3 regions of the Yersinia aldovae 670-83 genome follow, and region 3 is predicted to be linked to each of the others. Evidence: predicted binding sites of a transcription regulator. Region 3 holds the regulator's gene; each other region holds the start of a gene.

Region 1 (10,841 bases), 2.1 Mb from region 3:
GAAGTGTTATTTTATATTTTACATCACTTCTCCAGCAACGAAATTTCTAAGAAGGTTCATTTATCGCCCCGGTCTGTGTGCAATATTACCCAAAATATTTACCGGAAGGCCGGTGTTACCAGTAAAAAGCAGATTATCGAATATTGTCATGAGCAGAATATTCATAATTATGTACCACAAAGCATTTTCGAATATTCAGGTTCTTTTCCACTTGCAGGGTGAAATAGTTTAAAGTTAAGGAGAAAATGGTAATGGAAAAAACACTATCAAATGCACTTGAGGTATTCATCCGGTTTTGGGAGCACAGTTCAGAACCTTGGATAGTGAAAGACAATCAATCACGATATGTTTATGCAAACCATCGATTTAATCGATTATGCAACTTACCTGATGGATATTGTGTGGAAGGGTTATTCGATGGTGAAATACCCCACGCAGCCGCAGCATTTCAGGATGAATTTCAGCGGCAAGATCGCCAGGTAGAGTTATTACAGGATCGTATAACAACGCTTGAAATTAATGAATGGGATGGTCTTTCTTATCTTACCCCTTATTTTGCTGATAAGTATCCATTAATTGATGAAAACGGCGTGTCTCAGGGGATTATTTGTCATGATAGGCCAGTACACGATACAATACTCACCCGCTTAAATAAAATGAAAGCACCCGACTCACTTATATTTACACCCCCATCGCAGTTATTCACCCAAAGAGAATGGAAAGTGTTATTTTATATTTTACATCAATTTTCCAGCAACGAAATTGCTAAGAAGATTCATTTATCGCCCCGGTCTGTTTGCAATATCACCCAAAATATCTACCGGAAGGCCGGTGTTACCAGTAAAAAGCAGGTTATCGAATATTGTCATGAGCATAAGATTAATAACTATGTACCACCAAGTTTTCTTGAATATTCAGGCTCCTTCCCTTCGGTGTAACCGATGCGGCTTGTGCCGATTACGCTAAATCTTACGTAATCGGCAGTTATTCTTAATTGTTCTCTCGCGAAGGTTGCATTAATCGTTCTTATTGTTTTGCCACGTTTTGCACCTCACCATGCTCTATTATCTGACTTACTTGCTGCCCGTGGCTGTCAGTGGCCTGTAGTGAGCCGTTAATCGTCGTTTTTAGTGCAGTATCTGTAGCTAGATTGCCTTTTATCTGCAATTTCAAATTGCCCAAACCTTGCAGTGGTAAGGCCGGCCAGCCCCAATTTTGCAAGATATCAAGATTGACCGCGCGGCCAGTCAGTATCAGTGATAACGATCGGGCTGGTGTTTGGTCAATACTGCCGGTCGCCTCCAACAAACCCTCTTTGGTAAAAGCACTTAAATCACTAAACGTAATATGTTGTTCATTCGCATTTAGGGCCAATGACGGGCGGCGAACATCATTTTTATTGAAGGTGGCATTACCGGCATTCAGCATCAGCGATCCAGACCATATCCCCCATTGATGGTTTTTTGCCAGCAGTAAGTGAGTGCCCGACGCATCCAGCGACGTAATCTGGAATGGGAAGTCAGGACTGATATCAATCAATAAATTGCGGTTAGCACTCAGCTTGCTAACATAGACCTCAGACAACCAGTTGGGGAGCGTTTGTTGCCATTGCTGTTTCCAGTTTGAGGGCAAGGTATAAACTAATGCCACGAGAGTCAGCTCATCCAACTGTAGACGATGAGTATCGCGTGCCCAATTCCCCTGAGCCCTTAACAGGCCATCTTGCCAGCGGGTTGAGAACTGATTAATTGCCACGCCAGCCGGCGATAAAGAAAATGTTGCGATGGGGTCAATCAGATGAATATTACCTTTGATAATATCGCCTGCATTGAAGGCCAGTTCGCCATCATCAGTTTGCCAATCACTTTGCTTAAAGGTGATATTTTTCAGTGTGAGATCTAAATCATTAAATGCCCAGTTTTTCCCTTCAACACGCGCATCAATCAAATCAAAGCGTTTTAATGTAATTGGCGGCAACTGTAAGAATGTCTGCCAGATATGCTCTAACGTGGCCGCGGTTTGCAGGCGGATATTGCTCAGACGTAACCTTTCAACCAGCCAGCTACCATCCGCTGACTGGCTGGCATTCCCGGTCAATTCCCCTTGTGCGATATTGGCTCCGAAATTAGTCAGGGTCAGGGCATTTTTCTCAATCGAACCTTGTAGATAGAGTTGTTGAGCGGTGATGCCGTTGACGGTCAGGGAACCGGCACTGAACTGAAATTGCGTCTTTTCGCCAAGGCTATTGCCCGGTTGCGGCTGCCACGGCACCAAGCCGCCATTCACTTTTTGAGCGGTAATCTGCCATTGACTAGCTGAATTTTTCGGCTCAATAGTCGTATTCAACGCCATATTGGTTAGCTGTAATGTATCGGCTTGTAGCGGCAGCGGTGATGCGGTGTTATTGAGGATTAAGCTACCATTTTGCAGTTGCAGATTGAGAAAATGGTGCGGCTCGGTGAGTTGCCGCCAGCTCAGGCCAAGCAATGCCTGCTGGGCGATAAGAAAGGGGGGTTGGTTGGCCTTCCCAAGCGTGATATTACTCAAACTGATTTGCCCCGGTGCTGACCATGAATGGTCTATTTTCCCCAGAGAGAGGCGATATTCGCTGTTATCACTCACCCAGCGGCTCAGCCAACTGGCGGCCCAACTGGTCTGGATCAATACGTAGCACAGCGCTACAGACAGCACCAGTAGCAGTAATAACGTTAACAGCACTTTCCCGAGAAATTTCATCCGGTTTTTCCACGCTTTCGGTGATACGGAACCCTGTTTATGCCGTAATTTGCCCGTTAGCTCAATAGACAATCCATTATCTATTGATAAAAAAATGGCCAGTATCGTTTACGACTGGCCATTTCATTGATGCATTAACCAAAGATTATTTTTCTTGTGGGAAGAGCAAGTTAAGCACAATGGCAGTAATACCACCGGCGGCAATCCCGGAAGAAAGCAGTGTTTTTATCCAATCTGGCGCAAATTGCAGAATCAGGGGTTGCTGCGCGACACCCATACCAACCGCCAATGACAACGCCATAATCATAATCGCGCGGCGATTAAGGGTTTCGCGTGACACAGTACGCACACCTGAGGCGGCAATCGTACCGAACATCACAAGGGTGGCCCCACCCAGCACCGGCTCTGGGATATGCTGCACAAAACCGGCAACGGCTGGGAACAGGCCCAGCACAATCAGCATCAGCGCGACAACAAAACCAACATAACGGCTGGCAACACCGGTCAACTGGATAACACCATTGTTCTGGCCAAAGCAGGAGTTAGGGAAAGTATTGAACACCGCTGACAGCATCGAGTTCAAACCATTCGCCAGCACGCCGCCTTTTAGCCGTTTCATATACAACGGGCCATGAACCGGTTGCTCTGATACATCTGATGTTGCAGTAATATCGCCGATGGTTTCCAGTGAGGTCACCATAAAGATCAACATCAGCGGCACCAGCAGGTTCCAGTCAAAAGAGAGGCCATAATAGAGCGGTGTTGGAATGGTAATCAGCGCGGTATCCACCACCGGGCGGCTTTCTGGCAACATATCCAGCGACCAGGCCAGCAGATAACCCACGGCCATAGCAATAACTAAAGAGGCGACTCGCAGGTACGGATTGCGCTGGCGGTTCAGCAAAATAATCACCACTAAGACTGCACCCGCTAATAACAGGTTTTTTGGTGCGCCAAAGGTATGATCACTTATTGCACCATAACCGCCACCAATAGATGTCAGCCCGACCTGAATCAATGACAAGCCAATAATCATTACCACAATGCCGGATACCAGCGGGGTGATAATACGGCGTGCCAAATGTAGAAAGCGGGAAAGTATAATTTCGGTACAGGACGCAATCATCAGCGTACCAAATAGTGCTGCCATCATGGTTGGGATATCAGCGCCACCATTTTTCAGCGCCAGGCCACCCATAATTAACGGCGCAACAAAGTTAAAACTGGTACCCTGAATCGATAACAAGCCAGAGCCAACTGGTCCCCAGGTTTTAATTTGCAACAACGACGCCAGGCCGGATGCAAACAGCGACATGCTAATAATGCGTTGGGTATCTTCCGCTGGTAATCCCAACGCCTGGCAAATCAATAAGCCGGGCGTTATCACTGCAACAAACATCGCCAATAGATGCTGGCAAGCGGCGAACAATGTTTGGGCGAGGGGAGGGCGGTCTTCTAAACGATAAATCAATTCGCTGGGGCGAGTGGTTGCCTGCTGTGGTGTATCAAGCTCGGCGGATTGCGTAGACATGGAGTGGCATTTCCGGATCGGCAAAGAGGGCATTTTAATGTTCTTCCTCACAAAAGCAATCGGTTGCGCAGTATTTCTTTAAATAATTCTATTCGTTACCGCTTCGCATTTTTCTACGACTAAACTTGTAATTGGCGGCGTTTTTTTTTCTAATCCCCTTCTTAACTGTTTTGGCGTTTTTAAGGAACTGTCTAACGTCATATTTTTATTCGATATTTCAATCGCATGGAGTACCAAGATGTTTCATCTCGATACCTATGGCACGCTAGTCGCGGCCTGTTTGGTTTTATTATTAGGCCGAAAACTTGTACAAACTGTCTCATTCCTAAAAAAATACACTATTCCTGAACCGGTAGCCGGTGGCTTGCTGGTCGCTTTTTTGATGCTGCTGATGCAAAAGACCCTCGGTTGGGAAATCAGTTTCGATATGTCGCTGAAAGATCCCTTGATGCTGGCATTCTTTGCAACTATTGGATTGAATGCAAATCTAGCCAGTTTACGTACCGGTGGCAAAGCCCTGAGCGTATTTATCTTTGTGGTCATCGGGTTACTGCTGATGCAGAATGCAATCGGTATAGCGCTTGCTAAATTGATGGGGCTAGACCCACTGATGGGGCTATTGGCAGGTTCAATTACCTTATCGGGTGGACACGGAACAGGGGCTGCGTGGAGTAAACTATTTACTGAGCGTTATGGCTTTGAAAACGCAACTGAAGTTGCTATGGCCTGTGCAACATTTGGTTTGGTACTGGGCGGTTTGATTGGCGGCCCGGTTGCCCGCTATTTGGTGAAGCACTCTTCTACGCCAGATGGCACACCAGACGATAGCGAAGTCCCGTCCGCATTTGAAAAACCATCAGCAGGCCGGATGATCACTTCGTTGGTCTTAGTCGAAACCATAGCTATGATTTCGATTTGCTTGATGGCAGGTAATGTTATTGCGGGCTGGTTGCAGGGAACGATGTTTGAGCTGCCAATCTTTGTCTGCGTGCTATTTGTCGGGGTTATCCTCAGCAATACGCTATCGGCAATCGGTTTCTATAAAGTGTTTGATCGAGCGGTATCCGTGTTGGGCAATGTTAGTCTGTCACTGTTTTTGGCGATGGCATTAATGAGCCTGAAGCTCTGGGAACTGGCTTCACTGGCCTTACCGATGTTGGTTATTTTGTCCGTTCAGGCACTGGCAATGGCGCTGTACGCTATTTTTGTTACTTATCGTGTTATGGGCAAAAACTATGATGCAGCGGTGCTGGCGGCGGGTCATTGTGGCTTTGGCCTGGGTGCAACACCCACTGCAATTGCCAATATGCAAGCGATCACTGACCGTTTTGGTCCGTCTCATCTGGCGTTTTTGGTTGTGCCGATGGTAGGTGCGTTCTTTATTGATATCGCCAATGCAATCGTCATTAAGCTTTATCTATTACTGCCGATATTCCCGGCGGTGGTGGGGTAACTGCATTTGGGGGGCTGGCCTGGCCCCTTATTGATTAAGCATTAGTGTAACGTACTCGCTCTGGCAGCCAGCGTTCTATCAATGCCTGCGCGTGTTCAGGATATTGCTGATGCAGATGGCGGGCAACCCGTTGCACTTCGGGAATCATCGCCTGATCACGCAGTAAATCGGCCACTTTAAATTCAGCACTCCCCGTCTGGCGTGTTCCTAGCAATTCGCCAGGGCCACGGATTTCCAAATCCCGCTGAGCAATAACAAAACCGTCATTACTGTCGCGCAGCACTTGCAAGCGCATTTGAGCCGTTTTGCTCAGCGGCGTTTTATACAGCAGAACACAGTGTGAAGCGACAGCACCACGGCCAACACGGCCACGTAACTGATGCAATTGCGCTAACCCTAATCGCTCTGGATTATCGATAATCATCAAACTGGCGTTAGGTACATCAACCCCAACTTCAATCACCGTGGTGGCAACCAGTAACTGCAATTCACCTTGTTTAAAGGCCAGCATAACCGCCTGTTTTTCTGGCCCTTTCATGCGGCCATGAACCAAACCGACTTTAATTTCTGGCAAAGCGATTTTCAATTCCTCACAGGTGACTTCGGCTGCTTGCGCTTCTAGCAACTCAGACTCTTCAATCAGGGTGCAGACCCAATAGGCTTGCCGACCCTCTTCCAGACAGGCATTTTTAACCCGCTGAACCACATCACTGCGGCGGGTATCAGGGATCGCAACCGTTGTGACCGGTGTTCTACCGGGGGGGAGCTCATCAATCACTGAAGTATCAAGATCAGCATAGGCAGTCATAGCCAGTGTTCTTGGGATTGGGGTTGCGGTCATAATTAACTGGTGCGGATGGAAGCCTTGCTCCTCGCCCTTCTCCCATAAAGCGAGCCGTTGATGAACCCCGAAACGATGTTGTTCATCAATAATAACCAGCGCCAAGCCAGAAAACTGTACCTGTTCTTGAAACATTGCGTGAGTGCCGACAACCATCGAAACCTGACCACTGGCGACGGCTTCTTGCTGTGCTATACGTGCTTTACCTTTTTGTTTCCCAGCCAGCCAGCCGACCTCCAGCCCTAGTGGTTCCAGCCATTGGCGAAACGTGGCGGCATGTTGTTCTGCCAGCAATTCCGTTGGCGCCATGAGTGCGACTTGCTTGCCGTGAGCAATGGCCCGCAGCGCAGCCAGCGCCGCAACCAATGTTTTACCAGAACCCACATCCCCTTGAATCAACCGCATCATCGGGAAGTTATGGGTCATATCCTGCTCAATCTCCGCCACTACCCGCCGTTGAGCGCCGGTTGGGGTAAATGGCAGAGCCGCCAGAAAACGTTGCTTGAGTTGTTTTTCGGCCAGTAACGGCAATGCGCGGTAGCTTTGTGCCCCCGCCCTAACAGCCAGCATACTAAGGTTGTGGGCCAGCAGCTCTTCCATGATCAACCGCCGCTGTGCCGGGTGTTTACCTTGCTCTAAATCCGCTAGCTGAATATCTGCTGGTGGACGATGTAGCGTATGAATTGCTTCCGGCAGGCTGATCAGTGAGCGGCTTAATTCGATGGGCAATAATTCGGCAATAACAGAGGTATCTAGCATTGCCAGCGCCTGATCGATTAGTTTGCGCAGCGTTGCCTGACGAATACCCTCAGTGGTGGGATAAATCGGTGTTAGCGACTCTTGTAATTCAACGCCAATATTCTCGCCATGCACCCGATATTCTGGGTGAATGATTTCCGGGCCGGTATTACCCCGTTTAGCTTCGCCATAGGCAATCACATGCTTACCTGGAGATAAGCTATTTTTCATCGCGGCATTGAAATTGAAAAAGCGCAGGGTGAGCACACCGCTACCATCGCTGATTTGGCAGGTCATCATACGGCGACGGCCAAAACTGATATCTGAACGGAGAACTTCCCCCTCAACAGTGACCGAAAGGCCGGGCATCAGATCGCCAATACGGTACAGGCGGGTGCGATCTTCATAACGTAGTGGCAGGTGAAGCAGCAGGTCTTGGATAGTTTCCAGACCCATTTTAGCCAGCTTTCCCGCCTGACTAGCGCCAACACAGGAAAGTGTACTCAGGGGTACGGCATCCAGTAGGCGACCTTTCATCTAAGACTCCGTGGATTGCATGGCAGACCACCATTGCGCATCGGCAATGACCTGACCCTGCTCATCAATATGGGGTTGAGCCAGCCCTTTACGTTTAGCAACGTGCGCCAATACTGGGTAGCCGCCCTCAAACAGTAGTCGCTGTTGTTCATCTTCTGACAAAACACTCTGGGTTCGCTGATACATGCCCGCATTTTGCCGCTGCCGTTGGGCTTCATATAAAATTAATGCTGAAGCGACTGAAACATTAAGCGATTGCACCATGCCGATCATCGGAATAATGATGTCTTGATCCGCCAGTGCCAGAGCTTCTTCAGAGATACCGGTTTTCTCCTGCCCCATCAAAATACAGGTTGGACGGGTATAGTCGATTTCACGGAAATCAACAGCTTTATCAGACAGATGAGTCGCCAGTATCTGCATATCTTGTGATTTAAGATGAGCAATGGCACCGGCAATATGAGTGTGTGTTTTGACCTGTACCCAACTATTGCTGCCAGCAGCAGAGGAGAGCCGCGTGTACATTTGAGTCGTTGGCCAAATAGCATGAACTTGATGGATACCAACAGCGTCGGCAGTGCGAATAATTGCAGAGACATTATGAGGTTTATGCACTTCTTCCAGGCAAACCGTTAGGTCTGGCTGCCTGGTCGTAAGCATTTCACATATACGCGCATAGCGTTGAGGATTCATAGGCGCTAATTGCGATTACGACTGACTTTAACTACATCGGGCATGATACGAATTTTACGCATAATGTTAGCCAGATGGACTCGGTCACGGGTAGTCAGGCGAATAAAGGCGCTGTATACCCGGCCATCTTTCTCTTCTGTATTCAGGCTCTGAATATTAGATTCGGCTGCATTAATTGCTGCGGTCAGGTTCGCCAGAGCCCCTTGCTGGTTGAACATATCGACTTTAATTTCAGCAATAAACTCTTGCTCAGTCTCTTTGTCCCACTCAACCGCCATAAACTTCTCAGGTTCTTTCTGGTAGCCACGAATATTACGGCAGGATTCGTGATGGATAACCAACCCCTTACCCGGGCTGATATGCGCAATAATAGGATCACCTGGAATCGGGCGACAGCACTTGGCAAAGGTGATAAGTACACCATCAGCACCTCTGATTGCCAGATTCCGCGTCCCGGACGTTGCCAGCGAGGATGGGTCACCCAGCAGGTTTTTAGCCACCACCACACTCATGGCATTACCTAAACCAATTTCTGCCAGTAAATCATCCAGTGTCGCCAGCTTCATGCGATCCAATTCATGTTTGATATTTTCTTCAGAAATATCAGACAATTTACGGCCATTTCCTAAGGCATGATTCAGCAATCGGCGGCCAAGGCTTACCGATTCGTCACGTTTAAGATTTTTCAGCAATTGGCGAATTTTGGCTCGCGCTTTAGAGCTAACAACAAAATTCAGCCAGGCGGCATTAGGCCGTGCGCCAGGCGCTGTAATTATCTCCACCGTCTGGCCACTGCTCAGTGCTTGAGAAAGCGGATAGGGCTGGCGGTCAACGCGCGCGCCGACACAGGCATGACCAATATCGGTATGCACGGCATAAGCAAAATCGACAGGCGTTGCACCGGCAGGAAGTTCGACAATGCGGCCTTCTGGGGTGAAAACGTAAATCTCATCAGGGAATAAATCAGATTTTACACTTTCGATAAATTCAAATGAGCTGCCCGCACTTTGCTGTAACTCCAACAAACTTTGCATCCAGCGCTGAGCGCGGATCTGTGCGGTGGTGCCGGACTCACCTTGCTCTTTATAAGCCCAGTGTGCAGCAACCCCCATTTCAGCCATCTGATCCATATCTTCAGTACGGATTTGCACCTCAACCGGCACCCCATGAGGGCCGATTAATGAAGTATGCAACGATTGATAGCCGTTAGCCTTAGGGATGGCAATATAGTCTTTAACTCGGCCAGGACGCGGTTTATACAGGCTATGAGCCTGACCCAACACCCGATAGCACGTATCGACTTCTTTGACGATAACCCGAAAAGCATAGATATCCATGATAGAGTGGAAACGCTGTTCTTTCAGGTTCATCTTGCAATAGATGGAATAAAGATGCTTTTCACGGCCACTGACGCGGCACGGAATCCCCGCTTCTGTCAGACGCCCTTCAATCTCCGCCAGAATTTTTTGAATCATCTCTTTGCGGTTACCACGCGCGGCTTTCACTACTTCTTTAATCACGCGGTAGCGATTGGGGTAGAGCGCTTCAAAACCCAGCTCTTCCAGCTCAGTTTTTAAATGATGAATACCCAGCCGATGGGCGAGTGGGCTATATATTTCAAGGGTTTCGCGAGCAATGCGGCGGCGCTTATCTGGGCGTAAAGAACCCAGCGTTCGCATATTATGGGTGCGGTCAGCCAGTTTGATCAAAATGACGCGGATATCCTGCACCATCGCCATGATCATTTTGCGGAAATTCTCCGCCTGGGCTTCTTTCTTATCACGGAAGTTCAGTTTATCGAGTTTAGAAACACCCTCGACCAGCTCGGCTACGCTTTTCCCAAACAACTGCTCCATATCTTGATATGTGGCAGGTGTGTCTTCAATGACGTCATGTAACAGCGCCGCCATTAAGGTTTCGTAATCGAGCCGCATCTCCGCGAGAATACAGGCCACAGCAACCGGGTGAGTGATATATGGCTCACCACTGGAGCGTGTCTGACCCTCGTGAGCATCACGCGCGACAAGATATGCCTGTTTGAGGCGCTTAATCTGCTCCTCTGGCAGGTAACGTTGAATCAGCAGATTCAGGCTTTCAAACAGGTACAAGGCAGACTCGCTGTCTAATTAACGACGACCTTCAGCAATAGCAGTTACCGCTTGGATCTCTGCGGCTTCCTGCTCTTGCTGCTCCTGGCGTTCACGCACATCGAGAATCTGATTAGTAATCAGGCCTTCTTCGATTTCACGCAACGCAATCACAGTAACTTTATCGTTTTCTTCTGGAACCAGTGCGTCTTTACCGCCGGACTG
Region 2 (10,841 bases), 940 kb from region 3:
CCGGGGCCATCGGCCAATTTACGGTTATAATCGAGCAACTGCTCAATCAACAATTGCAGATGGCGACTGCTGTTATCAAGGATAGCCACCACTTCTTTTTGATCTGAAGTTAATGGCCCGGCAACCTCATCGGCCAGTAACTCGGTGCCCTCACGCATACTGGCCAACGGCGTTTTTAGCTCATGGGAGATATGGCGCAAAAACTCGTGACGCTGTGATTCAAGCCAGGCCAAACGTTCACTAAGCCAGATGATGCGCTGTGCCAGTGAACGTAACTCACGCGGCCCTTTAAACAGTGCCGTATTCCCCAAGGGCCGCCCTTCCCCTAACCGGTTAATCATTCGCTCAATTCCCTTAACCGGGCCGATAATCATTCGGGTGAATAGCACTACCAACATGACACTGACCAAAAACAGCAACAGTGACTGCCAGCCAAAGAATTGCCCACGTTCAGCGATATCTTTTTGCAGTTGTTGCCCACGAGAGAAAATCACATCGCGCGTGGCCTGCACCATTTCGGCATTCGATCGAGAAAACTTCTCCAGCAAAGCAGAGGCATTCTGTTCCGGCCCACTATTTTTACATTGAATATCAGAAAGTTGTATTAGCAGCTCACGTAACGTCTGATAGTAACGGGCATCAGGCAGGATTGTTGCATGTGTATCAAGCATTTGCGCATACTGTTTACGCTGTTGCTGGTAGAGCTTCGCCAGGGTTGCATCATCCAGAACACAATATTGGCGATAGCTGCGCTCCATTTCAAGCGCCACACTGGTCATGGCCTCACTGCGCCGGGCATCTGCCAACGTGGTGCGATTAATATTGGCCGCCTGGGTGCTGAGATGGTCAAGGCTCTGATAAGCTTGATAAGCCAGCACCAATAAGGGCAACAGCACTAACAGAAATGCCATGAGCACTAATTGACGTAAAGAACGGGGGAATAAACGCCATCTTTTCAACGAAATCATCTCATTACCTATCATTCTGTTGTGATGCTAACTGACTTTGCCAGGATTACAATGCCTGTCCCTCAATTAAGATGATCTAACCAGAGCTGAGATAAAAAAAGCACTTGGCTTTGAGCAAAGTGCTTTTAATTAATGTGGCTTGTCCATTATCGTCAGAATCATCATCAGGCCTGTTTTTATCATTAATTGCAGTAAAAATAGAGAGTTTAGCTTGTCTTTGACCATAATATACCCTAAATAATTCGAGTTCAGGAAGGTGGCAAGTGAGAGACGAATCGGTCGCAGAGCGATTTGAACAGCATTTATGTTAGCCCGCAGGGTGAGCCTCTTTGAGGCTCATTAATCCCGATAAGCATGAATAAGTGATTCGGGTGACCAATCTGCCGGGAGCAGATTTGAACGCTGCTCGCAGCGGCCTCGTGGAGATGAGGCCTATGGATGGGCCGAGTAACGATCGCAGCCAACGCACATGCAGCTTGGAGTATGACGGTATAGATGTGACAACGGGGCAATAAATTGCCCCGTCACAGAATATTTGGATGCCCTTAAATATCGTCTCCAGTTTGATGAAGCCGAAGCAATCATCGGGAGGATGAGACGAATAGCATCCAGACATGTCCAAAGTTGATGAACAGTTCATCACAGCAGGACATAGGCGGCACCTAACTCAACGTGTCGTCCGATGTTTGATAATGTGCATTCACACGATATCGATTTGGTTGGACGATAGGTACCAGTCTTTGGCATCATTCGGTGGCTTATGAAGCGCATATTCCGCCTAAACGCGGGACTATCATAAAGAGTTGAATGAGCAACTGAGAATAACAATGCAGGTAGCGTGCCAAGTTTTTGGTATTAATCATAATTAACTGATTTTAATCACAAATTTAATTTACGAACAAATAACCTCCACCTAATCCCTTATCAAGTCGGTAGGGTTATCGCTGTTTTGTCGCTAATCCCCGACACCTAATGACACATATAATAAAATACATATAAATTATTACGTTAAATGTCTCCTTTTTGAGACAATCTCTATCCCCGTTGTCGCACTTTACCGACACTTTAAATAAAAAACAGTAAAATCAAAAAGTTAAAATTATAACCATGCCACCTGTTATCCATTTACCCCTCTCAACACGTCACTGCATAGCGATGCCGTTGAAATCATTATCACGCCATAAATTATGAGATTTCATCATTATTACAAATAAGTCATGCTGATTCTTGTCCTCGACTCCCCATGAGAAACCACCAAAGTGCGAGTAAAACCTATGACATTAAATTATTTCACTTTTGAAGCTAACGGATAGTGACCAACGGTACGTTAAAAATATATCGAGGTTAATATGAGGAAAATAAATAAAACACTCATCGCAGCAATACTGATTTTCTTAATGAATATCCAGAGTATACCTGCTGCAAAAAATCCATTATCAATACCGCCAAGTCATGTGCCACAAAAGGTACAAAAGGTACAAAAGGTACAAAAGATAGATTATATCCACACCCCGGAAAGTGCCAACCCGCCTCAATTTGAAGTGAGCAACCTGCAATATAGCTATCGGCTGACCAATGGCGAGAGCTATATTTCTTTCACCCTAAACTCAACTGAACTTGTCAGTTATTATGTTCATGTAATAAATGATGAAAACATTATTTACCATGAAGTCTCTGGATTCAGTAATCATTCTTCCAAAAACATCGCTTTAGATCTGGAAAATATGATAGCCGGAGATTATGTTTTGGTGATAGAAGTTTATAACAATGAAAAAGTATCAACGAGAAAGACTTATCCTCTCATATTCAAATAATAGCTAAAATTGCATGTAAAAAGGGGGTGCTAACCGATACCCCCTATCACACTCAAAAACTCATAATGGCGGGTGTATATTAAGAACCTAAGCAACGACAGACGATTCCAACCCTGCTCTTTCAGATGCATCGCATAGCTGAATCACCCACGAACAGGATGATTCAAACTCTTGCAAATATAATCATACAACCGTTGAGTATCCTCCAATGAACACAGGCGAGTGCCCAGATTCAGTGTCGCAGCGCTACCGGCTGCAACGCCAAAACGGACTATATCCAGCAGATCTGCACCATTTGCCAGTTTCAGTGTCATCGCACCAACCATGCTGTCCCCAGCGCCAACGGTACTCATTTTTTTCACCGGCGGAGGCACTATTTGTACACAATTATCACGATCGACGGCCAGCGCCCCCTGTGGCCCAAGCGATACCACAACTCGCTCAGCAGCACCGCGTTTGACCAACTCCATAGCAGCACTGCGTACGTCATCGGGGTGCTCCAATGCCCGCCCGATAAGAGTCGATAGCTCGTTTTGATTAGGTTTTACCAATGCCAGCCCGCCCAAATCCAAGCTCGCTTTTAATGCATCGCCTGAGCTATCAATAATACATTGCAGTCCCATCGCTTGAGCCTGCCGAACCAGGTGAGTTAATTTCTCAATAGCCGTACCTGGCGGCAAGCTGCCACTGATCACCAGAATCGATCCTGAGGGGATGTTGCGTACTTGCAGCACCAGCAGATCAAACTCGTCATCACTGAGTCGTGCCCCTGGCATAACAAAACGATATTGTTCACCACTATTGTCTACGTGGACATGCATGTTCTGTCGTGTCCAATCTTGCGTTTTCAGCGTTTCTGTATGAATACCTTCTCTAACAAGCAATTCTTTCAGGTATTCACCGGTCGGGCCGCCAATAGGAAAAATTGCATTTGCTTGCCCCCCCAGATAGACAACCGCGCGTGCGACATTAATTCCTCCTCCTCCGGGTTCAAAAATAGGTGCCGTACAGCGTAGCTTTCCTTCAGGGTAGATTTTAGGAGTCGTCGTCGCACTGTCTAACGAAGGGGATAAGGTTAATGTGAAAATCTGAGTCATGATAATACAACCTTCCTTTTTGGCTTTTACTGCGCAGATTCGGCGCGTAAAATAGAAATTGTGTATTGGTAACGTACTGAAAGTGGCGGTAACGGTAACCAAAAATTCTAAATACTTATCGTAACCGCAGTAAATACAATGACTACTCTGAGTAAAGCACATAACTCAGTGTTTTGCTGTATTAAGGTACAAGTTGGTGAGTCAGTTTTTTGGTTTTAAAATCCGCTTAAAAGGACAAAAATCACATCAGAAACCTATTTGTAACCCGGTCTTTTTATTCCTGCTATCCCCGCAATAACCCCTTCCCTTTCCATATTTATTAATAGAATTATCCGCAAAACGGTTAATAAATTATGTAGGGTATTTATCAAGTCATTCGGATGATAAGTAGTGTTAAAGAAAACAGCAGTATCTGCACTGTCTATTCATTTGAGAGTGGCAATTTATTTCAGGGCGTGACGTAAATAAAAAAGGGGCATCAATCGATGCCCCTCCTTCATACTCAAAACCAATCAATTTACCCTAATTGCTTGCGCGCATTACGGAACATGCGCATCCACGGGCTATCCTCGCCCCACTCTTCTGGATGCCATGAGTTACTGACAGTACGGAAGACGCGCTCAGGGTGCGGCATCATTACCGTAGCTCGTCCACTGGCACTGGTGACCGCCGTAATACCGTTAGCGGAACCATTCGGGTTAGCTGGGTACTGATCTGTGACCACACCGTAGTTATTGACAAAGCGCAGCGCCACCAGATTGTTCTGCTCCAATGTCGCCAGATGTGCAGCATCACGCACTTCAACCCGCCCTTCACCATGTGAAACCGCAATTGGCATCCGTGAACCAATCATATCCTGCATAAACAGTGATGGGTTGTTTGCCACTTCAACCAAACTGAAACGCGCTTCAAAGCGGTCTGACAGGTTACGGACAAAGCGTGGCCAGTGCTCAGCACCCGGAATAAGCTCGCGCAGATTAGACATCATCTGGCAGCCATTACAAACGCCCAACGCCAGTGTTTCAGAGCGATGGAAGAAAGCTTCGAACTCATCACGCACCCGGTCGTTGAACAAAATGGATTTCGCCCAACCTTCACCCGCACCCAACACGTCACCGTAGGAGAAACCGCCGCAAGCCACCAGCGTTTGGAAGGATTGCAAATCAGTGCGCCCTGCCAGCAAGTCGCTCATATGTACATCAACCGCATCAAAACCGGCGCGGTGGAAGGCAGCAGCCATCTCAACGTGGGAGTTAACCCCTTGCTCACGCAGCACTGCCACTTTTGGCCGAACCTGCTTGATAATATAAGGTGCGGCAATGTCTTGTGACGGGTCAAAGGTCAGTTTCACATTTAAGCCAGGATCGCGTTCATCCTGTTTCGCCTGATGCTCTTGATCGGCACAATCCGGGTTATCGCGCAGACGCTGCATCTGCCAGGTGGTTTCAGCCCACCACAAGCGCAGGGTACTGCGTTTTTCGCTGTATATCGCCTCAGTGCCGCTGCGGATATCAAAGACATCACCTTCAACAGCGTGGCCCAGATAGTGAACGCAATTTGCTAAACCGTGGTCGGCCAGCAGTTGCTCTACCTCGCCACGCTGCCCGGCACGCACCTGAATGACGGCACCCAACTCTTCGTTGAACAAGGCAGCCAGCGCATCGTTACCCAAAGATTGAATATCGACGTCCACACCACAATGACCGGCGAAGGCCATTTCAGCCAGTGTGACCAACAAGCCGCCGTCAGAGCGGTCGTGATAGGCCAACAGCGACTGACTGGCCACTAAATGCTGCATGGCGTTGAAGAAGCCAGCCAGTTGTTTCACATCCCGCACATCCGCCGGTTTATCACCTAACTGACGGTAGACCTGTGTCAGCGCAGTGGCACCCAGTGCATTATGGCCCGCGCCCAGATCAATCAGTAACAGTGCGTTATCGCCCATATCAGTGCGCAATTGCGGTGTTACGGTATGGCGAACATCTTCAATACGGGCAAAGGCTGTGATCACTAAGGAGAGCGGCGAGGTCATCTCGCGCGGCTCGTTACCTTCCTGCCAGCGGGTTTTCATCGACATGGAGTCTTTACCCACTGGGATGGTAATTTCCAGTGCCGGACACAGCTCTTCACCTACCGCACGCACCGCATCATACAAACCGGCATCTTCACCTGGGTGACCTGCGGCAGACATCCAGTTAGCCGACAGTTTAATGCGTTTTAGTTCACCAATTTGGGTGGCGGCGATGTTGGTCAGTGCTTCGCCAACCGCCAGACGAGCAGAGGCAGCAAAGTCCAGCAAGGCGACTGGCGCACGTTCACCCAGTGACATCGCTTCGCCATAATAGCTGTCGAGGCTGGCGCTGGTCACCGCACAGTCGGCCACCGGAATTTGCCACGGGCCAACCATCTGGTCACGGGTCACCATACCGGTTACGCTACGGTCGCCAATGGTGATCAGGAAGGTCTTCTCGGCCACTGCGGGTAAATGCATGATACGTTTAACCGCGTCAGCGATACTGATATCAGCCCGTTGTAGCGCTTCGCCCTGCGCTTGCAAGCGGCTCACATCACGCAGCATTTTCGGCGTTTTGCCCAGCAGGACATCGAGCGGCATATCGATCGGCTGGTTGTCAAAATGACGGTCGTTCACCGTTAGATGTTGCTCCTCACTCGCCTCACCGATGACAGCATAGGGTGCGCGCTCGCGGCGGCAAATCTCATCAAACTGCGCCATCTGCGCCGGGGCAATGGCCATGACATAGCGCTCTTGAGATTCGTTACACCACACTTCCAGCGGGCTCATGCCCGGTTCGTCGTTAAGGATGTCGCGCAGTTCAAAGCGCCCACCACGGCCACCGTCGCTGACCAGTTCTGGCATGGCATTCGATAAGCCACCGGCCCCCACATCATGAATAAACAGAATCGGGTTGTGCTCACCCAACTGCCAGCAGCGGTCAATCACTTCCTGACAGCGCCGCTCCATCTCTGGGTTATCGCGCTGTACCGAGGCAAAATCCAAATCTGCATCAGACTGACCGGAGGCCATAGAAGAAGCCGCACCGCCGCCCAAACCGATATTCATCGATGGGCCACCGAGCACCACCAGCTTGGCACCCACGCTAATTTCGCCTTTTTGCACATGATCAGCGCGGATATTACCGATCCCGCCCGCCAACATGATCGGCTTATGGTAGCCACGTAGCTCAGTGCCGTTGTGACTGTTTACGCGCTCTTCATAAGTGCGGAAGTAACCCAGCAACGCCGGACGACCAAATTCATTGTTAAATGCCGCCCCGCCCAATGGGCCTTCGGTCATGATATCCAGCGCCGTTACAATGCGGTCTGGCTTACCAAAATTCTCTTCCCACGGCTGCTCAAAGCCCGGAATACGCAGGTTGGAAACCGAGAAACCGACTAAACCGGCTTTTGGTTTAGCACCGCGCCCGGTGGCACCCTCATCACGAATTTCACCACCAGAACCGGTGGCAGCCCCTGGCCACGGTGAAATAGCCGTCGGGTGGTTGTGGGTTTCCACTTTCATCAGGATATGCGCGGCTTCCTGATGAAAACCATACACGCCGTTTTCTGGCGCAGCATAGAAGCGGCCAACCTGAGAACCTTCCATCACCGCTGCATTGTCTTTATAAGCAGACAAGACGTAATCCGGTGTGTGTTCAAAGGTGTTTTTGATCATTTTAAACAGCGTCTTGGCTTGAACTTCGCCATCAATGACCCAATCTGCGTTAAAGATTTTATGGCGGCAATGCTCAGAGTTAGCCTGAGCGAACATATAAAGTTCAATATCGGTTGGGTTGCGCCCCAAACCGGTGAAAGCCGCCAGTAGATAGTCTATTTCATCCTGTGCCAGTGCCAGGCCCAATTTACTATTGGCCTGCTCCAGGGCACTGCGGCCCTGCCCGAGAATATCCACCCGTTGTACCGGGGCGGGCTGGTGATGAGAGAATAACTGCGCTACTTGTTGTAAATCGGTAAATACCGTTTCCATCATGCGGTCATGCAGCAAGGCGGCTAATTGTTGCCATTGGCTTTCGTTCAGATTCGGGCCTTGAATATAGAAGGCCAAACCACGTTCCAGACGCAGAACCTGCGGCAATGCACAGTTATGAGCGATATCAGTGGCTTTGGAAGACCACGGAGAGATAGTTCCCGGCCTTGGCGTGACCAGTAGCAAACGCCCTTCTGGCGCATGTTCGGGGAGAGATGGCCCATATTTAAGTAGCCGCTGGAGTCTGGCGTGTTCATCAGCACTCAGTGGTGCGCTAACATCGGCAAAGTGAACATATTCAGCGTAGATATCATCTACTGGCAGATGAGCATCCTGGCAGCGGGACAACAGTTTGGTAATACGAAAAGCCGACAAAGCGGGCGAACCACGCAGTATTTCCATAATCTAAGTTTCTCTCTCTTCGAAGTGACGGGAACAGCACTTCATTGGGCGCAGCATTCATTGACGCAAAACAGGGGAAAACGCGCGCTATTATAGTGAATCTATGGCTCCGACGAAACCGTTTGCGTAGCTATTATTAATAATTGCGTTAGAAATTGTCGTTATCGAGAGAATACCAATACTGGATATACCCAAGTGACGTCGAGATACCGGTGGGCGGCAAGGCAGCAAGCAAATGATTCGCGTGACAAATCTGCCCAGAGCAGATTTGAACACAGCCAACACGCCTGCAACTTGAAGGGCGATGGGGATAAATAAGCACGCAATAAAGTTGCACACTGACGCTTTGTTGCGCAAAATGCCACTCCACTGGGGATTTAACCATGTTGAATCTAGCTTCCTGCAAGCACAAAAATAGCGCTGCCGAGAGATAACTATTTGACGCGCATAAAATTAAATTACTTTGTCATTGGTGTAGTTGCCTTACTTCTGGCCCTTGCACTGTGGCCCAATATTCCCTGGCGTAATGGCCAGGAGGGGCAACTTGACCAAATAAAAGCCCGTGGCGAGCTGCGAGTAAGTACCATCAGCTCTCCACTGATCTATGCGACCGGAAAGGATGGCCCTTCTGGTCTTGACTATGAGCTGGCAAAACGTTTTGCTGACTATCTGGGGGTTAAGCTAGTTATCACCCCTCGTCATAACATTGATGATTTGTTTGACGCCTTAGATAGCAATGACGCCGACATGCTGGCCGCCGGGCTTATCTATAATAGTGAGCGCCTCAACCGGGCGCGCACCGGCCCTGCCTACTATTCAGTCTCGCAGCAGTTGGTCTACCGGCTGGGAACGCCACGGCCAAAATCATTCAGCGACCTGAAAGGTCAGTTGGTGGTGGCCTCCGGCTCTGCCCACATGACGGCATTGAAACAGCTTAAAGAGAGCAAATACCCTGATCTCAAATGGGGATCATCCGTTGATCGCTCAGGTAAAGAGTTACTGGAGCAGGTCGCGGATGGCAAACTCGACTACACCCTCGGCGATTCGGTAACTATTGCCTTGTTACAGCGCGTCCATCCACAATTGGCGGTGGCTTTTGATGTCACCGATGAAGAACCGGTCACCTGGTATTTCAAGCAAGGAGCAGATGACAGCCTGTATGCCGCAATGCTCGACTTCTATAGTGACATGGTGGAAGACGGTAGTCTGGCGCGGTTGGAAGAAAAATATCTGGGCCATGTGGGTAGCTTTGATTATGTCGACACTAAAACCTTCTTGTCGGCCATCGATAACGTGCTGCCGACTTTCCGGCCACTGTTCAAAAAGCACGCTGGGGAAATTGACTGGCGCTTACTGGCGGCAATTGCCTATCAGGAATCGCACTGGAATCCGCAAGCCACTTCCCCTACCGGTGTACGTGGCCTGATGATGCTAACTCGTGCAACCGCCAGTGGCCTGGGGGTTAAAGACAGAGTTGATCCCGAGGAGAGTATCAAAGGTGGTTCCACATATTTACAGCGTTTGATGAAAAAGATGCCGGAAACCATTCCTGAAGATGAAAAAATCTGGTTCGCACTGGCCGCTTACAACCTCGGTTATGGCCACATGCTGGATGCCCGCCGTCTGACTAAAAATCAAAACGGTAATCCAGATAGTTGGGTTGACGTCAAAATGCGCCTGCCGATGTTAAGTCAGAAGCGCTACTACCCCAGCACCACTTATGGCTATGCTCGCGGTCATGAAGCCTATAATTATGTGGAGAATATCCGCCGTTATCAGGACAGTTTGGTAGGGTATTTACAGGAAAAAGAGAAGAAAGCAGCGCAAAGTGCCGCGATTGAAGCTGAACTGGGCAAAGCTTATCCGGTCGTCGGGCCGGGTTGGTCAATCAATAATTAGCACTTATCTTTACTTACATCTCGCGCGGTTCAGGGTTTTCCCGCTGCGCGAGTTTCAACGCTTTTTTCTGCGCGCGCCGTTGACGAAAAAAAGCACTTAACTGCTGTGAACACTCATCCGCCAGCACACCGGCGCTTATCTCTATCTGATGATTCACCCCAGGATGGCGCAAAATATCCACCAGCGATCCAACAGCACCGGTTTTCAAATCATTGGCACCATACACCAGGCGGCGGATTCGGCTGTGAACCATCGCTCCGGCACACATCACACAAGGCTCTAAGGTCACGTATAAAGTGGCATCCAGCAAGCGATAATTCTGTAGCAATTGCCCACCTTGCCGCAGCGCCATGATTTCCGCATGAGCGGTCGGGTCATTATCGCTAATGGAGCGGTTCCATCCTTCAGCAATCATTTGATTATCCAGTACCAAAACCGCACCTACCGGGACTTCGCCCTCTTCCTGCGCTCGCAGTGCCAGCATCATGGCATACCGCATCCAGTGCTCATCACTGTCTCCACCAGGTGAATCACATTCAGAAGACATATTTTTATCAGCAGACACATTAACCTCTCAGATACTTTTGCGGCGTGCATTATACACAGCCAGCGGCAAGCGCTATAACCTCTAATTTCACTATAAGATAGCTCAGCT
Region 3 (10,841 bases):
TCAATTTAAGGTTCCATTTTCGCAATGAATGCCAGATGCAAGTTACAGTGTAACGGATTAACTTTTATTCTAGCCAGCACGCTGTTTTTTACCCTCTTTCAGAATGCTCTATTTATTGTTAAAGCCTGGTCATTGATTCACTTTGACACCATTGACAGCTACTTATTTGCCGCGACCATTCCGGTGGTCATTTTCTGCGCGCTAAATATTATTTTTAGCTTGCTGGCGCTGCCAATGCTGCGTAAATCCATCATGATTCTGTTTCTATTGGGCAGCGCCGCCGCAAACTATTTTATCTTTAGTTATGGTGCCGTTATCGATGCCAATATGATGCAAAACGCGTTCGAGACTAACGCACAAGAAGCCACCGCCCTTTTCACACCACGTATGGCGGTGTGGCTCTTGGTGTTAGGCATTATGCCCGCCCTCATTGTCTGTTTTGTTCACATTAAAGCCACCCGCCCGTGGTGGTATATGCTGGGATTACGTGTAGCAAATATTTTGATCTCTTTTGTCATTATTTTGCTTATCGCCGCATTGTTCTATAAAGATTATGCGTCTCTGATTCGTAATAATAAAAGTATCGTGAAAATGCTGACGCCCTCAAATTTTGTCACGGGCAGTTTTCAGTTTGCCAAACATAAATATTTCACCAGTAACATGCCGTTGCTGAGAATAGGGGAAGATGCCGATAAAGGGCCGGTAATTCGCGGGCAACAGAAAAAAACAGTGGTCATTTTGGTGGTGGGTGAGACGGCCCGTGCAGAAAACTTCTCACTAGGCGGTTATAGCCGAGAGACGAATCCTCGCTTGCAAAAACAAGATGTTACCTACTTCAAAAACGCCTCATCTTGTGGCACGGAAACCGCGGTTTCCGTTCCTTGCATGTTCTCTAATATGGCGCGGAAAAATTACGATGCTACCCTGGCCAGTCATCAGGAAGGCCTGATGGATATTTTAGCCCATGCCGGGCTGAACCTGCTGTGGCGCGACAATGATGGTGGCTGTAAAGGCGCGTGTGACCGTATTCCACATCAGGATGTTACGCAATTACAATTGGCCGCTGATTGCACCGACGGAGTGTGTCTGGACAATGCATTATTGTATAAGTTAGATGACTATATCAACGGCCTAACGGGTGATGGCGTTATCGTATTACACCAAATGGGCAGTCACGGCCCTGCCTACTATCGCCGTAGCAGCCCTGAGATAAATAAATTCGCCCCGACCTGCGATAGCAACCAAATTCAGGATTGCCCCCCTCAGGCGCTGGTTAATAGCTATGACAATTCTATTCTATACACAGATACCATGCTGGATAACACCATCAAGCTACTGCAACAGCACAGTGAACAGTTCAACACTGCGCTGGTCTACCTGTCAGATCATGGTGAGTCATTGGGCGAAAATGGTATCTATTTACATGGTACACCCTATATGTTTGCCCCCAGCCAGCAGACACATATTCCTTTTTTAATGTGGTTATCCCCTGACTATACAAAAAACTACGGCATTAACCGCCAGTGCCTCACTGATAGCGCTCAACATGATGAAATATCGCAGGATAATCTATTCCACACCCTGCTTGGGATGATGAATATTCAGACAAAAGAATATCAATCCGGTTTAGATTTACTGCAAAAATGCCGGATAACACGTTAATTCCAGACGCTAACAGAGGCTGGTAACTCCATTACCTTACATGCGGGCAAAAGAGATTAGCGATATTTTTTTCTTGACCTAGACCAATCGGTCTATTACGCTCTTTCACATGAACAAAATAGAACATTCACATGTGGATACTCGTGACCACTTGTTAGCAACCGGTGAACACCTTAGCCTGCGCCTTGGTTTTAATGGCATGGGGCTTAGCGTGTTGCTCACCACGGCGGGCATTCCCAAAGGGTCGTTTTATCACTACTTCCGCTCAAAGGAAGTGTTTGGTGAAGCCATGCTACAGCGTTATTTCGATCGCTATGATGTTGAGATGGTAAACCTGCTTACCGGTTCCTCCGGGGATAAACGTCATCACTTGTTGCACTATTTTGCTCAATCTATTGCTAACTATTGCGGCAGTGAATGCCACAACGCTTGTCTGGCGGTTAAACTATCAGCGGAAGTCAGTGATTTATCCGAACCCATGCGCCATGCATTGGATATCGGCACTGCCAGAGTGATTGGCCGTCTACAAGATACGATTGAGGCTGGCGTCGAAGAAGGCTCTCTGCGTATCGTACTCTCGCCGGCTGCAACCGCAGAAACACTGTATGCCTTGTGGCTGGGTGCGTCGTTGCGGGCAAAAGTGAAACGCTCTGTCGCTCCGCTGACCTGTGCGCTCGACAGTATCGAACTGATTCTACAACCACCCCACTAATCTCACGATCCTGATTCACTTGTTCTACTGTTGCTCAGGATTCACCCAGCCACTAGTTGACTGGTCTATTAATATAGGATGCACCATGAAGACTGCTAAACTGTTCTCTCCCCTTAAGGTTGGCGCGTTCACATTGCCGAACCGTGTACTTATGGCACCACTGACACGCCTGCGTAGCATTGAACCGGGTGATATTCCCACCCCATTGATGGGTGAGTATTACCGCCAACGCGCCAGTGCCGGTTTAATTATTACTGAAGCGACGCAGATTTCTTTCCAGGCGAAAGGCTATGCTGGCGCACCGGGATTACATACCCAAGAGCAGTTAAATGCATGGAAAAAAATCACTCAGGGCGTCCATGATGAAGGTGGCCATATTGCCGTACAACTCTGGCATGTCGGCCGTATTTCACACAACAGTTTGCAGCCAGACCAGCAGGCTCCTGTCGCGCCATCTGCCATTGCTGCCGACACCCGTACCACGGTACGAGATGAAACGGGAGCCTGGGTGCGTGTTCCCTGCTCTACCCCGCGCGCGCTGGACACTGACGAAATCCCTGGCATCGTTAATGATTTTCGTCAGGCAACCGCCAATGCCCGTGAAGCAGGCTTTGACTACATTGAATTACATGCAGCCCACGGCTATCTGTTGCATCAGTTCATGTCACCGGCGTCGAACCAACGCACTGACCAATACGGCGGCAGCATTGAAAACCGCACTCGTCTGACACTGGAAGTCGTCGATGCCACCATCGCTGAATGGGGTGCTGCACATATTGGTATCCGTATCTCACCATTAGGGCCGTTCAATGGCTTGGATAATGGCGAAGATCAGGAAGAAGCCGCGTTGTATCTGATTGATGAGCTGAATAAACGTAGTATTGCTTATTTGCACATTTCCGAACCTGACTGGGCCGGTGGCAAGCCCTATTCTGATGCATTCCGCGATGCGGTTCGCGCTCACTTCAACGGCGTTATCGTAGGTGCAGGGGCTTATACCGCAGAGAAAGCCGAAAGCTTGATCGAAAAAGGATTTATTGATGCCGTGGCGTTTGGTCGTAGCTATATTTCCAACCCGGACTTGGTGACTCGCCTGCAAAAAAATGCCCCACTGAACCAACCAGACGGTGACACATTCTACGGTGGCGGCGCGAAAGGTTATACCGACTACCCAACACTGTAATCAAATCTATTGACGGCATAACGGTCAGACTTGGTCTGGCCGTTATTATTTGTATCCTAATCTTTTCTGTAACCCATTGAACTCATTTAATTGCCGGGGCTATACTTGAACCGGGTTCTACTCACTGTTGCCAAATAATCTGGCAAAATGTAAACAGAGGAAATTATGCGCTTACTCCATACCATGATCCGCGTCGGTGACCTGCAACGCTCCATCGATTTCTATACCAAGGTATTAGGGATGCGTTTACTGCGTACCAGTGAAAACAGTGAATATAAATACTCACTGGCATTCGTCGGTTATAGCGATGAAAGCGACGGTTCCGTAATTGAACTGACCTATAACTGGGGTGTAGAGAGCTACGACATGGGGACAGCCTTCGGTCATCTGGCGCTGGGTGTCGATGACGTAGCCGCGACCTGCGAGCAAATCCGTCAGGCGGGTGGCAATGTCACTCGCGAGGCCGGCCCGGTCAAAGGGGGTAATACCGTTATCGCTTTCGTTGAAGATCCCGATGGTTACAAAATCGAATTAATCGAGAATAAAAGCGCCGCACACGGCCTTGGAAACTGATTAACCCTAAGGCACCTGATGGTGCCTTTTTCTCTCATCACGATAACCTCCTGCATCCCGCGCTAAAATTTGACATAATGCGCACTGAATTCGATGAAGATAAGAAACTGATGGCAGACAAAAGTGACCTTAACGCCCTAAGTGGCCGTTTTCGTGGGTATTACCCCGTAGTAATTGATGTAGAAACCGCCGGTTTTAATGCTAAAACCGATGCATTACTTGAAATTGCCGCAGTAACATTGCAGATGAACAAGGATGGCTGGCTGTTACCCGATGAAACGCTGCATTTCCATGTGGACCCGTTCGAAGGGGCAAACCTGGAACCCGAAGCGCTGGCATTTAATGGTATAGATCCCACCAACCCTTTGCGTGGGGCAGTCAGTGAGCATGATGCGTTACATGCCATTTTTAAAGCGGTGCGCAAAGGATTAAAAGAGCAAGGCTGCAACCGTGCCATCATCGTGGCGCATAACGCCAACTTTGATCACAGCTTTGTTATGGCGGCAGCGGAGCGCGCCAGTCTGAAGCGTAATCCATTCCATCCGTTTGCTACCTTTGATACCGCAGCATTGAGCGGGCTGGTATTGGGGCAAACCGTGTTGGCGAAAGCCTGTCTGACGGCAGGTATTCCGTTTGATAGCAGTCAGGCCCACTCCGCGTTATACGATACCATGCAAACGGCGAAACTCTTCTGTGAGCTGGTTAATCGCTGGAAAAAACTCGGTGGTTGGCCAGTGCCCGCAGGGGAATCAGAGTAACGCAAGCTAACGCAACACGTTCACCATTAAAAAAGGTGGCCTGGAGGCCACCTTTTTATTTGTTACCTAAACCTGCCAATACATTACTCTGCGGCAGGTTTTTCTTCTTCTGAACGGTATTTATCGGCGGTCTCTTTCAGCAGTTTTTGCAATTCGCCACGCTGATACATTTCCATCAGGATATCGCATCCGCCAACCAATTCACCATCCACCCACAGTTGCGGGAACGTTGGCCAGTTGGCATATTTTGGCAATTCAGCCCGGATATCCGGGTTTTGCAAAATATCCACATAAGCAAAACGCTCACCACACGCAGACAGCGCCTGTACAGCCTGAGCTGAGAAACCACAGTTCGGCAGCTTAGGTGATCCTTTCATATAAAGCAGGATTGGGTTTTCTGTTATCTGGCGTTGAATTTTATCAATCGTCGTCATTTTTTTGCTTCCTCAGCCATAGATGGCTACAACGTGTATTGCTTAAAGCAATAGCATTTTATTATCGCATCCGGTCTATTGTAGCGACTGTCACCGCAGGAATAAAACGCCATCTTTTGCAGGGGCTTTACTCATCGGACAAATGGCGATATTGTCAGCTACAAATATGTGTATTTAGAATAACATTTTTGATCCCATCACTTCACTATTATCTTCTGAATGGGATAACGTAAATATACCGCAGCGAAGGTGTTGACGAATGCTCGATTTAAGGTCATTACCTGAGTGAAAAAGCTGCAATTACGCAGCCATTAACGTTTCCTCACAATATCGATTAGAATCCTATAGCTCTCTGCTTTTTTATATCGTGAGTTTCGGCAATACTGTGACTCTTCATATTCATCTCAGGGCCAAGGTTGGTAGCGTTATTATGCGTTTAATACTTACGCTGTTTGTGCTGCTGTTTACCCAGCTATTTCTAAACCTCGCACATGCGTCGCCGCAGTCGCACGCCTCTGCTGAACAAAAGAAAGGTCAAGTCAGCCAGGCCAGCCCTGATGATCGTAAAAAACGTAAAGCTGATAAAAATACCAAAAAAGTCAAAATCGACAACAATAAAACCAGCAGTAAAAATGTGGCAAATAAAATAACGGCCAATAGCGATAAAAAGAAAACGGCAGCCACCGCCAGTAAAACCATTAAAAAGAAAGCGCAGGAAGCCAGTAAACCTAGCAGCAAAAAACCAAACAACAGTAAAACAACGAATATTAAAACCGTAGCCAATAAAAAAGCGGCAGCTAAAAAAACAGAAAAAGTGGCTTATGGTCGTCACCGAAATAAAGCCCAAAGTAAAGCCGATACCGAATTAGTGGCAAACAGTAAGATAAAGCTCAGTCCAGCACATAAAAAGCGCTACCAGCACGCCAAACAGACGGCAATGAGCAAACTGATGAAACAAGTTGGCAAACCTTATCGTTGGGGTGGGTCTTCGCCTAATACTGGTTTTGATTGCAGCGGGCTTATTTATTACGCCTACAAAGATGTGATCAGAATTAAAATGCCACGTACAGCCAATGAAATGTATCACTTACGTGATGCCGCCCCGGTGAAGCGGGCAGAACTGGAAAGTGGTGATCTGGTGTTCTTCAATATCGCCAATCGTGGCGTGGCCGATCATGTTGGTGTTTATTTAGGTAATGGCAAATTTATTCAATCACCCCGTACCGGTGAAGAGATTCGTATCAGTATGCTAGATAATGATTATTGGCAAGACCATTATGTTGGCGCACGGCGTGTAGTGACACCTAAAACCATTCGATGATGCTCAACCCCGCACCCAGTGACCTCACGAAGTGCGGGCTATATCCCCTTATTTTTACTTTCCCTGACGTCACGCGACCTTTGCTTAATAACCAGCTAAATTGTATGGTTATATCTGTTATTCCTGTTGAAAGTTGTTAAGATTAATATCCACAACAAAAATACAACAATTACGTTTTTAACCGCTCTTCACCGTACCGTCATCATTGATAATCGGTCGGATTTGAGGAGCAAAACACCCTGAGCAACCCCGAAAGGAGAGCACGATGTCTTTTGAATTACCGGTATTACCTTATGCACAAAATGCACTGGAACCCCACATTTCGGCTGAAACGCTGGAATACCATTACGGCAAACATCACAACACCTATGTGGTTAACCTCAACAATCTGATTAAAGGCACTGAATTTGCTGGCAAATCACTGGAAGAGATTGTCAAAACCTCCAGCGGCGGCGTATTCAATAATGCGGCTCAGGTTTGGAACCACACCTTTTACTGGCATTGCCTGTCACCCAATGGTGGCGGTGAACCCAGCGGCAAGGTTGCCGAGGCTATCAATAACACCTTTGGGTCGTTTGCTGAATTTAAAGCACAGTTTACCGATGCGGCAGTGAAAAATTTCGGCGCGGGCTGGACATGGTTAGTGAAAAAAGCAGATGGCACACTGGCGATTGTCAGCACGTCTAATGCGGCTACCCCCTTGACCACGGCAGATAAACCCGTATTGACGGTCGATGTGTGGGAACATGCTTATTATATTGATTACCGCAATGCGCGGCCAAAATACCTGGAGAACTTCTGGGCCTTGGTCAACTGGTCTTTTGTTGAGAAAAATTTAGCCTGATAGCGCGCAGAGTAAACCGGCAGCGAGCAATGATTAAGGGCGGGTTAACCGCCCTACTTCACGCATATACCGGCAAGCGGCTTAATTAATTCATTACTGCCACGAAACTAAATGCAATAATCATCGCCAGCGCACCCACAGTCGTAATCAGCGACATTTTCAGATTGGCATCCATAAAAACTCCTCAGCCGGTTAATTTAGTAGGAAAAGGCACATAGTTAGTGTGTAAAATTATTTTCCCACAGTTAGAGAAAAAAATCTTGTGCTCATTACACACTTTATAAGATTGAATACCTCTTTCACTTTTCCTCCAGATCAGCCAAAATTCGCAGTTCATAACTGCGTACCGACGAATAACGACCAATAAAGACTCTCAGACAACCCGCTGACGCGCTCATTCAGGCCACTATCTTGTTACTGTCTAAGCGATTTTCGGGTAACGCAGGCAAACGATTAACATAATACTTACCGGCTGTAACCGGTGAGCTTAGGAGTCATTTTTTGTATGGCAACGATTAAAGATGTGGCCAAACACGCCGGTGTGTCCACCACCACCGTTTCCCACGTTATCAACAAAACGCGTTTCGTCGCCGAAAATACCAAGGTGGCTGTTTGGGCTGCCATTAAAGAACTGCATTATTCGCCCAGTGCTGTGGCCCGCAGTTTGAAAGTGAATCACACCAAATCCATTGGCTTGCTGGCCACGTCCAGCGAAGCACCCTATTTTGCCGAAGTGATTGAGGCGGTCGAAAATAGCTGTTATAGCAAAGGCTATACCCTGATTTTATGTAATTCTCATAATAATCTGGACAAGCAAAAAGCCTATTTAGCGATGCTGGCCCAAAAACGGGTCGATGGATTATTGGTGATGTGTTCCGAATATCCAGAACAACTGTTAGGAATGCTGGAAGATTATCGCAACATCCCGATGGTCGTCATGGATTGGGGGACAACGCGTGGCGATTTTACCGACGCTATCATCGATAATGCCTTTGAAGGCGGCTATTTGGCAGGCCGCTATCTGATTGAACGCGGTCATCGTGATATTGGTGCTATTCCCGGTCAGTTATCCCGTAATACCGGTGGTGGCCGTCATCAGGGCTTTATGAAAGCATTGGAAGAGGCCAGCATCCCGTTACGTGAGGAATGGGTAGTTCAGGGTGATTTTGAACCTGAATCGGGTTATAAAGCCATGCAACAAATCATGTCACAAAAACATCGCCCGACCGCCGTGTTTTGTGGTGGCGACATTATGGCGATGGGGGCTATCTGCGCCGCCAATGAGATGGGCCTGCGGGTACCACAAGATGTATCAGTGATTGGCTATGACAACGTGCGTAACGCGCGCTACTTCTCGCCTGCGCTGACCACTATCCATCAGCCAAAAGAACGTTTAGGTGAAATGGCCTTTACTATGCTGCTTGACCGTATTGTCAGTAAACGGGAAGACCTTCAAACCATTGAAGTACACCCTAAACTGGTTGAGCGCAACTCCGTAACTGACGGCCCATTTCGCGATTACCGCCGTTAATCTGGCCTTCTGCCGGTAGTTATCAGCGCTATCGGCAGCCCGCACTGGGCATTATTCGTTATCGTCTTTCAACCATTCCGCGTTTAACGTGACGCTGTCACCTAAGTAATCAAGTAACCAGGCGAGTGCCGGTGAGTGATTATTTTGCTCCCAAGTCAGGCAACACGGGCTGTCCGGTAGCGGTTCGGTTAGACTTAGCGCCGCCAGCCGCCCCTGCTCAATCAGCGGTGACACCATATGCGCGGGCACCATACCGATACATAATCCTGCACACAGGCAATCGATGCCCGTAGACCAATCCGGAGCCACCAGCCGCTGTTGGTTATCCAGTGTCCAGGTATCTCGCTTGGGCAAATTGCGGGCCGTATCTTCCAAACACAGCGAGGGATAAGGCCGCAATTGGTCATCACTAAGTGGCCCGGTTAGACTGGCTAAGGGATGATCCACACTGACGACACAGTGCCAGCTAAGAAACCCCATATCGCGAAACACAAAACGCCCGCCAACAGGAATGGCACGGGTCGCGCCAATGGCCATATCTGCCCGGCCATCCACCAGCGCATCCCAAACACCATTAAATACTTCATAACGCACCCGCAACTCAACATCGGGAAAATGCCGATAAAAATCCAACACTAAGCGGCGACTACGCTGAGGTTTGACAATCTTGTCTACCACGATATTTAACTGCCCGCGCCAACCATTCGCTACTTGCTGGCATTGACGGCGCGTGTCATTCATTTTTTTGATAACATCTCGCGCTTCTTTAATAAAAACCACGCCAGCTTCGGTTAATGCCACATCACGATGGCGTCGTTCAAACAGCGGAACTGCCAGCCACTCTTCCAACTGACGCACAGTATAACTGACCGCAGATGGCACGCGGTGTAACTCCTGAGCTGCGGCACTGAAACTCCCCGTGCGGGCCACCGCATCAACGACATCCAGTGAATATTCAGACCACATTATTTTTCACCTTTTTACACCATTCGTTAGCTTTCAAAATTTTTGATATCATGATGCAAATATTAACGTTTCACAACCCAATATCTCCCCGCTAGAATGCCCACCGCTTTGTTACAACAATTTTTTCACAGTAACTCTATAACTCCTTTTATGACCCCGATGTTTATAGTTGATTTGTTTATAAAGCAGCGGTTTATAACGTGAGTACCTGCAAAATTATAATTTAGCCAACGTAATTGAAGCTGCATGTGGCCCAGCCCGTAGGGTGTTCCTCAAAAATGGGGCGTCATCCCGCTGAACTTACACCGTTCAGTGACGCGGGTAAGCACAAGCCGCGCGCCCTGTGGCTTCAAGTACCCAGCATATAAAGAGAAATAAAGAATGAAAACGTCGTCTGGTTTTATGTTCTATCTGGCCGGTCTGAGCATGTTGGGCTATCTGGCTACCGACATGTATCTGCCCGCTTTCGGCGCAATGCAACAAGAACTGCAAACCTCTGCCAGCGCCATCAGCGCCAGTTTGAGTCTCTTCCTCGCCGGTTTTGCGATCGCCCAGCTTATCTGGGGGCCCGTATCAGATAAGTTAGGCCGCAAACCGGTGCTGTTAGCCGGCTTGGGGTTATTTGCAGTGGGTTGTCTGGGGATTTTGTGGGTTGAAAATGCCACCCAATTATTGATTCTGCGCTTTATTCAGGCAATAGGCGTGTGTTCTGCTGCCGTGAGCTGGCAGGCTCTGGTGGTGGATCGCTATCGCGATGGCAAAGCCAACCGCGTATTTGCCACTATCATGCCATTAGTGGCACTCTCTCCCGCGCTGGCCCCGATGCTCGGTGCATGGTTATTAAACCACTTCAGTTG

The links. Region 3 encodes PurR, which represses purine synthesis genes. Its sites were predicted from a motif close to CANGCAAACGTTTGCNTG; they were not measured.
Region 1: the regulator PurR is predicted to act here: its motif matches at 4,320-4,337, upstream of gltS (sodium/glutamate symporter).
Region 2: the regulator PurR is predicted to act here: its motif matches at 8,399-8,416, upstream of purL (phosphoribosylformylglycinamidine synthase).

What each region holds. Positions count from the first base shown of each region.
Region 1 covers NZ_CP009781.1:2,626,139-2,636,979, reverse strand. Annotated here, with positions in the region: gene AT01_RS12005 (helix-turn-helix transcriptional regulator) at 1-222, shown strand, start outside; gene AT01_RS12000 (helix-turn-helix transcriptional regulator) at 252-938, shown strand; gene AT01_RS11995 (AsmA family protein) at 1,027-2,736, opposite strand; gene AT01_RS11990 (uracil-xanthine permease family protein) at 2,882-4,267, opposite strand; gene gltS (sodium/glutamate symporter) at 4,506-5,720, shown strand; gene recG (ATP-dependent DNA helicase RecG) at 5,755-7,836, opposite strand; gene trmH (tRNA (guanosine(18)-2'-O)-methyltransferase TrmH) at 7,837-8,529, opposite strand; gene spoT (bifunctional GTP diphosphokinase/guanosine-3',5'-bis pyrophosphate 3'-pyrophosphohydrolase) at 8,535-10,637, opposite strand; gene rpoZ (DNA-directed RNA polymerase subunit omega) at 10,656-10,841, opposite strand, start outside.
Region 2 covers NZ_CP009781.1:3,834,786-3,845,626, reverse strand. Annotated here, with positions in the region: gene AT01_RS17285 (sensor histidine kinase) at 1-968, opposite strand, end outside; gene AT01_RS17280 (hypothetical protein) at 2,318-2,782, shown strand; gene pfkB (6-phosphofructokinase II) at 2,926-3,879, opposite strand; gene purL (phosphoribosylformylglycinamidine synthase) at 4,397-8,287, opposite strand; gene mltF (membrane-bound lytic murein transglycosylase MltF) at 8,726-10,186, shown strand; gene tadA (tRNA adenosine(34) deaminase TadA) at 10,200-10,733, opposite strand.
Region 3 covers NZ_CP009781.1:299,777-310,617, reverse strand. Annotated here, with positions in the region: gene eptA (phosphoethanolamine transferase EptA) at 25-1,662, shown strand; gene AT01_RS01475 (TetR/AcrR family transcriptional regulator) at 1,772-2,374, shown strand; gene nemA (alkene reductase) at 2,460-3,557, shown strand; gene gloA (lactoylglutathione lyase) at 3,723-4,130, shown strand; gene rnt (ribonuclease T) at 4,241-4,888, shown strand; gene AT01_RS01455 (Grx4 family monothiol glutaredoxin) at 4,972-5,322, opposite strand; gene AT01_RS01450 (C40 family peptidase) at 5,753-6,643, shown strand; gene sodB (superoxide dismutase [Fe]) at 6,909-7,487, shown strand; gene cydH (cytochrome bd-I oxidase subunit CydH) at 7,573-7,662, opposite strand; gene purR (HTH-type transcriptional repressor PurR) at 7,993-9,018, shown strand; gene punR (DNA-binding transcriptional activator PunR) at 9,070-9,984, opposite strand; gene punC (purine nucleoside transporter PunC) at 10,366-10,841, shown strand, end outside.